Linked DNA regions of Catalinimonas alkaloidigena. The protein of the gene in region 1 binds, or shares a complex with, the protein of each later gene. Links are inferred from orthologs where the notes say so. Each region holds a gene or a part of one and is shown on either strand. Other genes may lie near its edges.

Evidence for each region.
Region 2: pnp (region 1) and rny share a complex: the UniProt entries of both Bacillus subtilis proteins name them as parts of the possible RNA degradosome complex. The link is inferred for Catalinimonas alkaloidigena from one-to-one orthologs.

What each region holds. Positions count from the first base shown.
Region 1 is NZ_JAQFIL010000001.1:1,291,276-1,295,625, reverse strand. What follows is about bases 1,433-4,350. They hold pnp (polyribonucleotide nucleotidyltransferase), read right to left. Parts: upstream 3,998-4,350; coding sequence 1,868-3,997; downstream 1,433-1,867. Other genes in these bases: rpsO (30S ribosomal protein S15), read right to left, coding at 4,176-4,350; OKW21_RS05465 (sigma-70 family RNA polymerase sigma factor), read right to left, coding at 1,433-1,729. In the rest of the region: trxB (thioredoxin-disulfide reductase), read right to left, coding at 1-723; more of OKW21_RS05465, read right to left, coding at 866-1,432. UniProt on the Bacillus subtilis protein: Involved in mRNA degradation. Catalyzes the phosphorolysis of single-stranded polyribonucleotides processively in the 3'- to 5'-direction. Necessary for competence development in Bacillus subtilis.
Region 2 is NZ_JAQFIL010000001.1:6,725,569-6,730,105, forward strand. Bases 154-3,104 are described here. They hold rny (ribonuclease Y), read right to left. Parts: upstream 2,459-3,104; coding sequence 848-2,458; downstream 154-847. Other genes in these bases: OKW21_RS27165 (XRE family transcriptional regulator), read left to right, coding at 154-779; OKW21_RS27175 (cell division protein ZapA), read right to left, coding at 2,586-2,888; OKW21_RS27180 (hypothetical protein), read right to left, coding at 2,904-3,104. Outside these bases: more of OKW21_RS27165, read left to right, coding at 1-153; more of OKW21_RS27180, read right to left, coding at 3,105-3,200; pheT (phenylalanine--tRNA ligase subunit beta), read right to left, coding at 3,324-4,537. UniProt on the Bacillus subtilis protein: Endoribonuclease that initiates mRNA decay. Initiates the decay of all SAM-dependent riboswitches, such as yitJ riboswitch. Involved in processing of the gapA operon mRNA, it cleaves between cggR and gapA.

The DNA of each region.
Region 1 (4,350 bases):
GTGACCAATCGCTACAAAGAAACCCTGAACAGGAATCTCTTTTTTCTCCCCGGTCTGATTGTTTACTATACGCATAGCTTCCACCTCTTCTTCACCAAGAATCTCTTCAGTTTCTGTATTCCATAGTATTTCAATATTCTCAGCATTTTCAACACGTTGTTGCATGATCGCAGAAGCTCTCATTTCATCTCGTCTCACTAGCATGTACACTTTCTTGCAAAGTTTTGAGAGATAACTGGCTTCTTCCGCAGCCGTGTCACCGCCCCCTACTACAGCTACTTCCTGTCCACGGAAAAAGAAGCCGTCACAAACAGCACAGGCTGAAACTCCTCTACCATTCAGCCTTTCTTCAGAATGCAAGCCTAACCATTTGGCAGAAGCACCGGTAGCAATGATTACAGCATTTGCTTCAACCTCATGCTGCTCATCTATAATAACTTTATGAGGATAGGAAGAAAAATCTACCGATGTGGCTAGCCCATTACGAATGTCTGTGCCGAAACGTTCTGCCTGCTTCTGGAAATCTATCATCATCTGCGGTCCCATAATTCCTTCAGGATAGCCAGGGTAGTTTTCTACATCTGTAGTGATTGTCAACTGTCCTCCGGGCTGGTCACCATGATAAAGTACAGGGTTAAGATTGGCTCGAGATGCATAAATAGCAGCAGTATAACCTGCAGGACCAGATCCCAATATCAATAAGTTGACTTTTTCTTTCGTCATTTCTTCTTAATTAGTTTGTATATATAAAAATATAGATATTCGTTTATTAATACGACTGGCTTACGGACAAAGTTATCGCTTTCCTGTAAAACAGAAAAGGTCTCCTGTAAGAGACCTTCTAAAATTTTAAAGATGAAATATCTTAGCCTAAATAAGGTTTCAGGGCCTTACTACGAGAGGTGTGACGTAGACGACGAATCGCTTTTTCTTTAATTTGTCTTACGCGCTCACGGGTCAGGTTGAACCTTTCGCCAATTTCTTCCAATGTCATGGCATGTTCTCCATTGAGGCCAAAATAAAGGGTAATTACATCTGCTTCACGTTGTGTGAGGGTTGAAAGAGCCCTTTGAACCTCTCTACGTAGAGAGTCATTCATTAGTGATGAATCAGGAGTCTCTTCAGTGTCATTTTCCAGTACATCAAGTAGACTGTTTTCCTCACCCTGCACAAAGGGAGCATCCATAGAAACGTGTCTTCCCGAGATTTTCATAGTGTCTACCACCTCATTAGTAGTCACTTCCAATACATCAGCGAGTTCATCCGGAGAAGGTTCTCTCTCATATTTTTGCTCAAGTTCGGAAAATGTTTTCGAGATCTTGTTGAGTGATCCTACACGGTTGAGTGGTAATCTTACAATCCTGGATTGTTCAGCCAGGGCTTGAAGGATAGATTGGCGAATCCACCAGACAGCATAAGAAATAAACTTAAAACCACGCGTTTCATCAAACCTTTGTGCGGCTTTGATTAGGCCCAGATTACCTTCGTTAATAAGGTCCCCTAAAGTTAAACCTTGATTCTGATACTGTTTTGCTACTGACACGACAAACCTTAGATTGGCTTTAGTAAGCTTTTCAAGCGCAAGTTGGTCACCTGACCGTATTCTCTTTGCCAGGTCTACTTCTTCATCTGGCGTAAGCAAATCAACTTTTCCAATCTCTTGCAGGTATTTGTCCAGCGACTGACTTTCCCTATTAGTAATCTGTTTACTAATCTTTAGTTGTCTCATTCACTTAGGGTTTGAGTGATTTTTGTGATGTACAAGCATGCAACAAGCATAGGTGATTTGTTAGTTCCTTAAGGACGTAGGATATCAAACTAATATGCTACTTTTTCTAAAAACCAATGAAATGCTGCAATTTCTGTGCTATTGCTTTTTTTCTGGTTTTGGGAGAAGTACCTTTCTTGACAAACGATACTTTCCAGTCTTTTTATCTACATCTACCAGCTTAACTCTTACTTCCTCTCCTACTTCCATTACCCCATCCATACTTTCAACGCGCTCCCACTTAATTTCTGATATATGTAGCAGACCGTCTTTACCAGGCATAAACTCAACGAATGCACCAAATGGCATAATTGACTTCACAGTACCATCATAAGTTTCACCTACGGTAGGTACAGCAACGATCGCTTTTACTCGAGAAAGTGCTTTGTTCATATCCTGCTCATCGGAAGCAAATATGTTTACATGCCCTTTGTCACCCACTTCTTCGATAACTATAGTTGTGTTGGTTTCTTTTTGAATTTCCTGTACTACCTTACCACCGGGGCCTATTAAGGCACCAATCATGTCTCGCTCAATTTTAAGAGATGCCGAGCGTGGAGCATTTGGTTTAAGACTTTCGTTGGGAGCTGAAATGGTTTTGTCCATCTCATTTAAGATATGCAGTCGCCCTTGATTGGCTTGCTTCAGTGCCTCTTCCAATACTTGGAATGAAAGTCCGTCTATTTTGATATCCATCTGGCAGGCAGTAATACCTTTGCTCGTACCAGCGACCTTGAAGTCCATATCGCCCAAGTGATCTTCATCACCTAAAATATCAGATAATACGGCATATTTCCCTGATTCATTATCCGTAATTAGGCCCATGGCAATACCTGATACTGAAGCAGTTATGGGTATACCAGTATCCATAAGTGCCAGCGATCCTGCACATACAGTAGCCATTGATGAAGAGCCGTTGGATTCTAGAATATCTGATACGACTCTAATGGTGTAAGGATTATCCTCATCTTTAGGTAAAACTTTTTTCAGTGCTCTAAAAGCAAGGTTTCCATGACCAATTTCGCGTCGGCCAGGACCACGGTTGGGTCTAACCTCACCTGTAGAAAAGGCAGGAAAGTTATAATGTAGAATAAACTTATTACTTCCCGAAACCATAGCACCATCAATCATCTGCTCATCCAGTTTGGTACCTAAAGTTACTGTGGTAAGTGACTGCGTTTCTCCTCTGGTAAAAACCGCTGAGCCATGTGCAGTAGGTAGGTATCCTACTTCTGAGAAAATAGGACGAACCTCATCTAATTTACGTCCATCCAATCTTTTCTGTTCGTCTAGTACCAGGTTGCGGGCAGCTTTTTTCTGGATCTCTCCAAAATACTTGCTTACCAGTCCTAAATCTATTTCGTGCTCTTCAGGCAGACTTTCGGTATAGCTGTCTTTAATTTCTTTAAAACGCTCTCTGCGCACATCCTTACTGGGTATACCTTCTGCATAGATAGCATATACCTGGTCATAATATTTTTCAAAAAGCTCTTTCTTTAACTCCTCATCATGCACTTCATGCTCATACTCACGCTTGTTGGGGTTAAGTTGATCGGAAAGCTCTTTTTGAGCCTGGCACTGAATTTTAATAGCCTCATGTGCAGCATTGATAGCTTCTAGCATTTCAGCTTCACTCACCTCGTTCATCTCCCCCTCTACCATGATAATATTTTTGCTGGATCCAGCAACTATCATATCAAGCTCAGCTTCTTCAGTTTGCTGGGCATTTGGGTTAATTATATAAGCACCATTAAATTTTACTACCCTAACTTCTGAAATTGGTTCACCAAAAGGTATATCAGAAACCGCGATTGCTGAAGATGCAGCCAGCGCTGCCAGTGCATCAGGCATCACTTCTTTGTCAGCTGAGATCAGGTTAATATTTACCTGCACTTCAGCATGAAAATCCTCAGGAAAAATGGGGCGCAAAGCCCTGTCAACCAGTCGGCTTACCAGAATTTCATGTTCAGAGAGCCTTCCTTCCCGCTTGATAAATCCCCCAGGAATTCTACCTGCAGCGGCAAATTTTTCCTGATAATCTACTGATAAAGGAAGAAAATCTACGCCCTCTCTGGCTTCACGGTTAGCTACCACAGTAGCGAGCAACATCGTATCGCCCATACGTACTACTACGGCCCCATCAGCCTGTCTTGCCAATTTACCTGTTTCTATGGTAATCGTTCTGCCGTCAGCAAGTGTAATTTCTTTTGTAATTGCGTTAAGGTGCATATCTAAAATCTAAATTTCTAAAAGTGATTCCATCTAGTGAAGATGATAACTACGGTAAGCTGAAATGGTTAAAAACCGCTTGGCAAGCTAAAAAAGAGTTATCAACAAAAGATAAGAAAAAAAAAAGGGAACGAATGGAATGCAGAAGGGGAATCGTTCAAAGATTCCCCAGATGTTATTATTTTCTCAGATTCAAATCAGCTAAAGTTGCTCTATAACGCTCAATATCATTTGCTTGAAGATACTCGAGCAGTCTTCTTCTCTTACCTACCAACTTCAATAAACCCAGACGAGAAGAGTGATCTTTCTTGTTAATTTTAAGGTGCTCAGTCAGGTGATTAATCCTGTGCGTA
Region 2 (4,537 bases), 5.4 Mb from region 1 along the record:
TACTAAACCTTTCTCAAAAAGATTTTGCCAATAAGATCTCTATTACGCAGGCTGCGCTTTCTCAAATAGAAAGTGGTAAAACTATGCTTTCTGTTTCCACAATGTATAGCCTCATTAGAGCGTTTGAGCTACGGACTGACTGGTTACTTTTTGGCCAGGGGGAAATTTTCTCACACCAGAAAATTGATACGGCCCGGGGTACTCCTCCTAATTCGCAAAATACTTCTAACCAGCTGATTCCTTTTGTAGATAAGGATGCTGAGGCTGGTTATCCGGATAATTGTGCGGATTCAGAGTACATTAAAACCCTGGGAGCCTATCGCATTCCCGGCTTTGAGGAGGGAAAGTTTCGCATGTTTAATATCAGTGGTGACAGCATGCACCCTCACCTCTGCGAAAATGAGGTGGTGATCACTGAGGCCGTGGACAAAATTGAGAGCATACAGGAAAATCAGCTTTGTGTGATTATTTCCAGCGATGGTATTGTTGCCAAAAGAGTATTTCATGACAACAATAATACGTTATTGCTCAAGAGTGATAACCCTAAATACAAAGCATATAAGCTGGCTTATAGTGACGTGATAGAGATCTGGGAAATTAAAGGAAAGATCACGACTGAATTTCTAAATAAAACTAAGGGAAGTACAGATGAAAGGCTTTTTACCCACAGGCTAGAAGAGTTAGAAAAAACCGTAGACATACTAAAATCAGCTCTTAAGCTAGATGGAAGAGTTCGTGAAAATGGGGAGCTAAAACCTGTAAAAAAAGATGAAGACTGATAGTCTTATACGAAATAACCGATAAGGCCAAGGCCTTATCGGTTATGCATTATAGGTTTTCCTTCTACTTATTTAGCATAGCTAATTGAGCGCATCTCGCGGATTACTGTCACCTTAACTTGTCCGGGATACTGCATGTCTTTCTCTATCTTACGGGAGATTTCGTACGATAATGTGCCTGCCTGATCATCAGTGACATGTTCTGCATCTACGATAACCCTCAGCTCTCTTCCTGCCTGAATGGCGTAACATTTGCTCACGCCATCAAAGTCCATACCCAGCGATTCTAGGTCCTTCAGGCGCTGAATATAAGAATCTACTACTTCACGACGAGCACCAGGACGCGATCCCGATATTGCGTCACAGGCCTGAATAATAGGAGAGACAATAGATGTCATTTCAATTTCATCATGGTGGGCCCCTATGGCATTACATACTTCAGGGTGCTCATTGTATTTTTCGGCCAGTTTCATTCCTAGTATTGCATGCGGCAATTCCGGCTCTTCCGGCCACACTTTACCAATATCATGTAGTAAACCTGCACGTTTGGCGAGCTTGGGGGCCAGGCCAAGTTCGGAAGCCATAGTAGCAGCCAGGTTAGCTACTTCGCGAGAGTGCTGTAACAAATTTTGTCCGTAAGAGGAACGAAAGCGCATACGTCCCACCATCCGAATCAATTCGGGATGTAGTCCATGAATACCCAGGTCAATGGCTGTACGCTCACCAATCTCAATAATCTCTTCCTCCATATTCTTGGTAGTCTTGGCTACCACTTCCTCTATACGTGCAGGATGGATGCGGCCATCCGTCACGAGGCGATGAAGAGAAAGGCGGGCAATCTCTCTGCGAACAGGGTCAAAACCGGAAATAATAATAGCTTCCGGAGTATCATCTACGATAATCTCTACTCCCGTTGCAGCTTCTAGGGCACGAATATTCCGACCCTCACGACCGATAATTTTACCCTTAATGTCGTCACTTTCAATATTAAAAACTGAAACACAGTTCTCTATAGCGTGCTCAGTAGCTGTGCGCTGAATAGTCTCCAGCACCACCTTCTTAGCCTCTTTGGTAGCCGAAAGCTTAGCTTCTTCAATAATATTTTTGATATGAGCTGATGCCTGCGTACGAGCTTCCGCTTCCAGGCTTTCCATTAGCTGGTGCTTCGCTTCTTCAGCAGTAAGGCTTGCCGCCTTCTCGAGTATAGTCACCTGCTGCTGCTTGATTTTATCAAGTTCGGACTGTTTCTTTTTTACGAGTTCTTGCTGAGACTCCAGCATTTCTTCTTTGGTCCTGAGTTCAGCTTCCTGAGTTTTTACTTTTTCCATTTGCTCCCTCAGATGCTGTTCACGCTGCTTTAGCTTATTCTCATTAGTAACCAGTATGTTTTTCTTGCGATTAGACTCTTCCTCAAAGTCAGATTTTAGTTTTAAGTATTTCTCTTTCGCCTCATAAATCTTCTCTTTCTTGATATTCTCCGCATTGATCTTGGCTTCACGGACGATAAAATCCGCTTCTTCCTTGAGTTTTTGCTCCTTTTCTTTGACTGCCTCTTCCCTGCTTTGAAGTTTTCTTTCCTGGTCTAAGTTGGATTTATTAGAAAGGCCTTTGCCGATGAATATACCTGCGCCCAGCGAACCAATGGCTACGGCTAACAGTAGAAATATCATTTCACTCATTTTTCCGAGTTTTGTTAAAAAGTACCACTATGTACAATAGCAGTTTAACTACTGATGAGCGAAAATATTAACAAGTTCAGTTATACAGATAAGTGATAAGTAGATTTGACAATGTAATAGCTTTTGGTCAGACACTACGCTCAGGCGTAAGGGCGCGGCTAATTAGCTTATTAAGATTACCCAATTTGTCTGAAACCCTCTCTTCCATATCAGAAAGTGTTCTCTCATAGTCTATTTTTTCCATGAAAGCATCAAAGGCAACCATTGCCAGCAAATCCTGTTTATCATTAGTACCAAAGCGATCTTTATACCTACGCAACTGTTCGTTGACCATTCGCCCGGCCTTTCTGATTTGCTCCTCCTCCTCTGCCTCAATCTTCATGGGGTATTCTCGGTCACCTATTCTTATCTTTATTGAAAGTTCACCCATTAGATATTCCGCAATTTATTGACTTAGTTGAGCAATACATTTATCAATTTTTCTGATGTACTCGTTAATCGTACGCTTTATTTCAGTAGTATCGTCTTGATCTGCTACTGCGTTGTTTACAATTTTACTTAATTTTAATGTCTTTTGAAAATGGTCAATTTGCCCGTTTTTTTCGTCTACAACTGACCTGAGTGTCTGGTTTTCTTCTTTTAGCTGTTTAAGCTCATCCTTCAGGGCATTGTGCTGACTTACCAGCAACTCGACCTTCCGTTCTAAGACAGAAATCTCAGCGATCAGTTTTTTCTGATTCATAAATAGCTATTGCTACTTTTGGTTATAGTTAGTTTTTATCTAAAAGCTAAGGGCCTAAAAACTGTAATTCATACAGTAAAATTCAGGCCTTTAACTTATATATCTTGCTATCAGCAACAAATGTTATTTTCTTATTACAGCACCCAACTCTTTTTCAAAGACCTTTATCAGCTTATTCATTGTCTTATCTATCACTTTGTCCGTAAGGGTCTTTTCCGCATCCTGCAGCACAAAACTAAGCGCATAAGCTTTTTTACCAGGCCCAATATTTTCTCCTTCGTAAATATCAAATACATTTATGTCCTTGACCAGGGCATTGCTGTATTTTTTCGCTACTGACTCAACTTGGCTAAAGCCCTGCTGTTTATCCAATACTAAAGATAAGTCTCTTCTTACTTCAGGGAATTTAGATATTTCCTGATAGATTAACCTTTCTTTAGCGCTTACTTTTCTCACATTATCTAACAAGGTGGGCCAGTCTATACTCGCAAAGAAGACAGATTGCTTTACACCAGCAAGTGCTGCCAGTTTGGGATGAAGTAAACCAGCCTGACCTATTGACTTTCCATCCAGCTGATAATCCAAGCCATAGCTAAACTTAGGGTCATCAAGTACCTTTTGCGCAGGATCGACTATATCAAACCTATTAAATATTTTTCTAATTATCGAAGACAAACTGTGAAAAGATACTTCTTGATTGGGCGCTTGCCAACTCTCAGCTTGCTGCTGACCACACATAAATATGGCCAACTGTCTTTTTTCCAGATATCTGCCTTCTGATTTTTGATACGTTTTACCAAACTCAAAAAACTTAAGATTTCTCTTTCGGTGGCTAATATTGTATGCCATCACCTCTAATCCGCTGAAAATAAGGCTCTGACGCATTACGCCTAATTCTTCGCTCAGTTTATTAAGTACCTCTACTGAATGCTCTCCTTTATCCAGAGCCTCAGCGTAAGCAGGTTTGGTAAGAGAATTAGTAATAATTTCATAGAACCCATTACCAACCATCATCTCACTGATACGGGCCTGTAACTTATCCGAATCCATTTCAGGGAAGCTGGAGAGAAAATCTGCACTCAGATGCGCAGAGGTCTCAACCTCATCATAGCCATAAATTCGTAAAATCTCTTCAATTACATCTGCTTCTCGTTGTACATCTACCCGATAGGGCGGCACGACAGCAGTGAAGCCCTGCTCATGTTCTTCTTTCACCTCAATATCCAGATTTTGCAAAATAGATTTAATCTCGTCACGCTCAAGCTTTTTTCCGATCAAGCGATCAATATTCTTATAAGCCATTTTTACGCTGAAGTCTTCTACAGGCTTAGGATAAA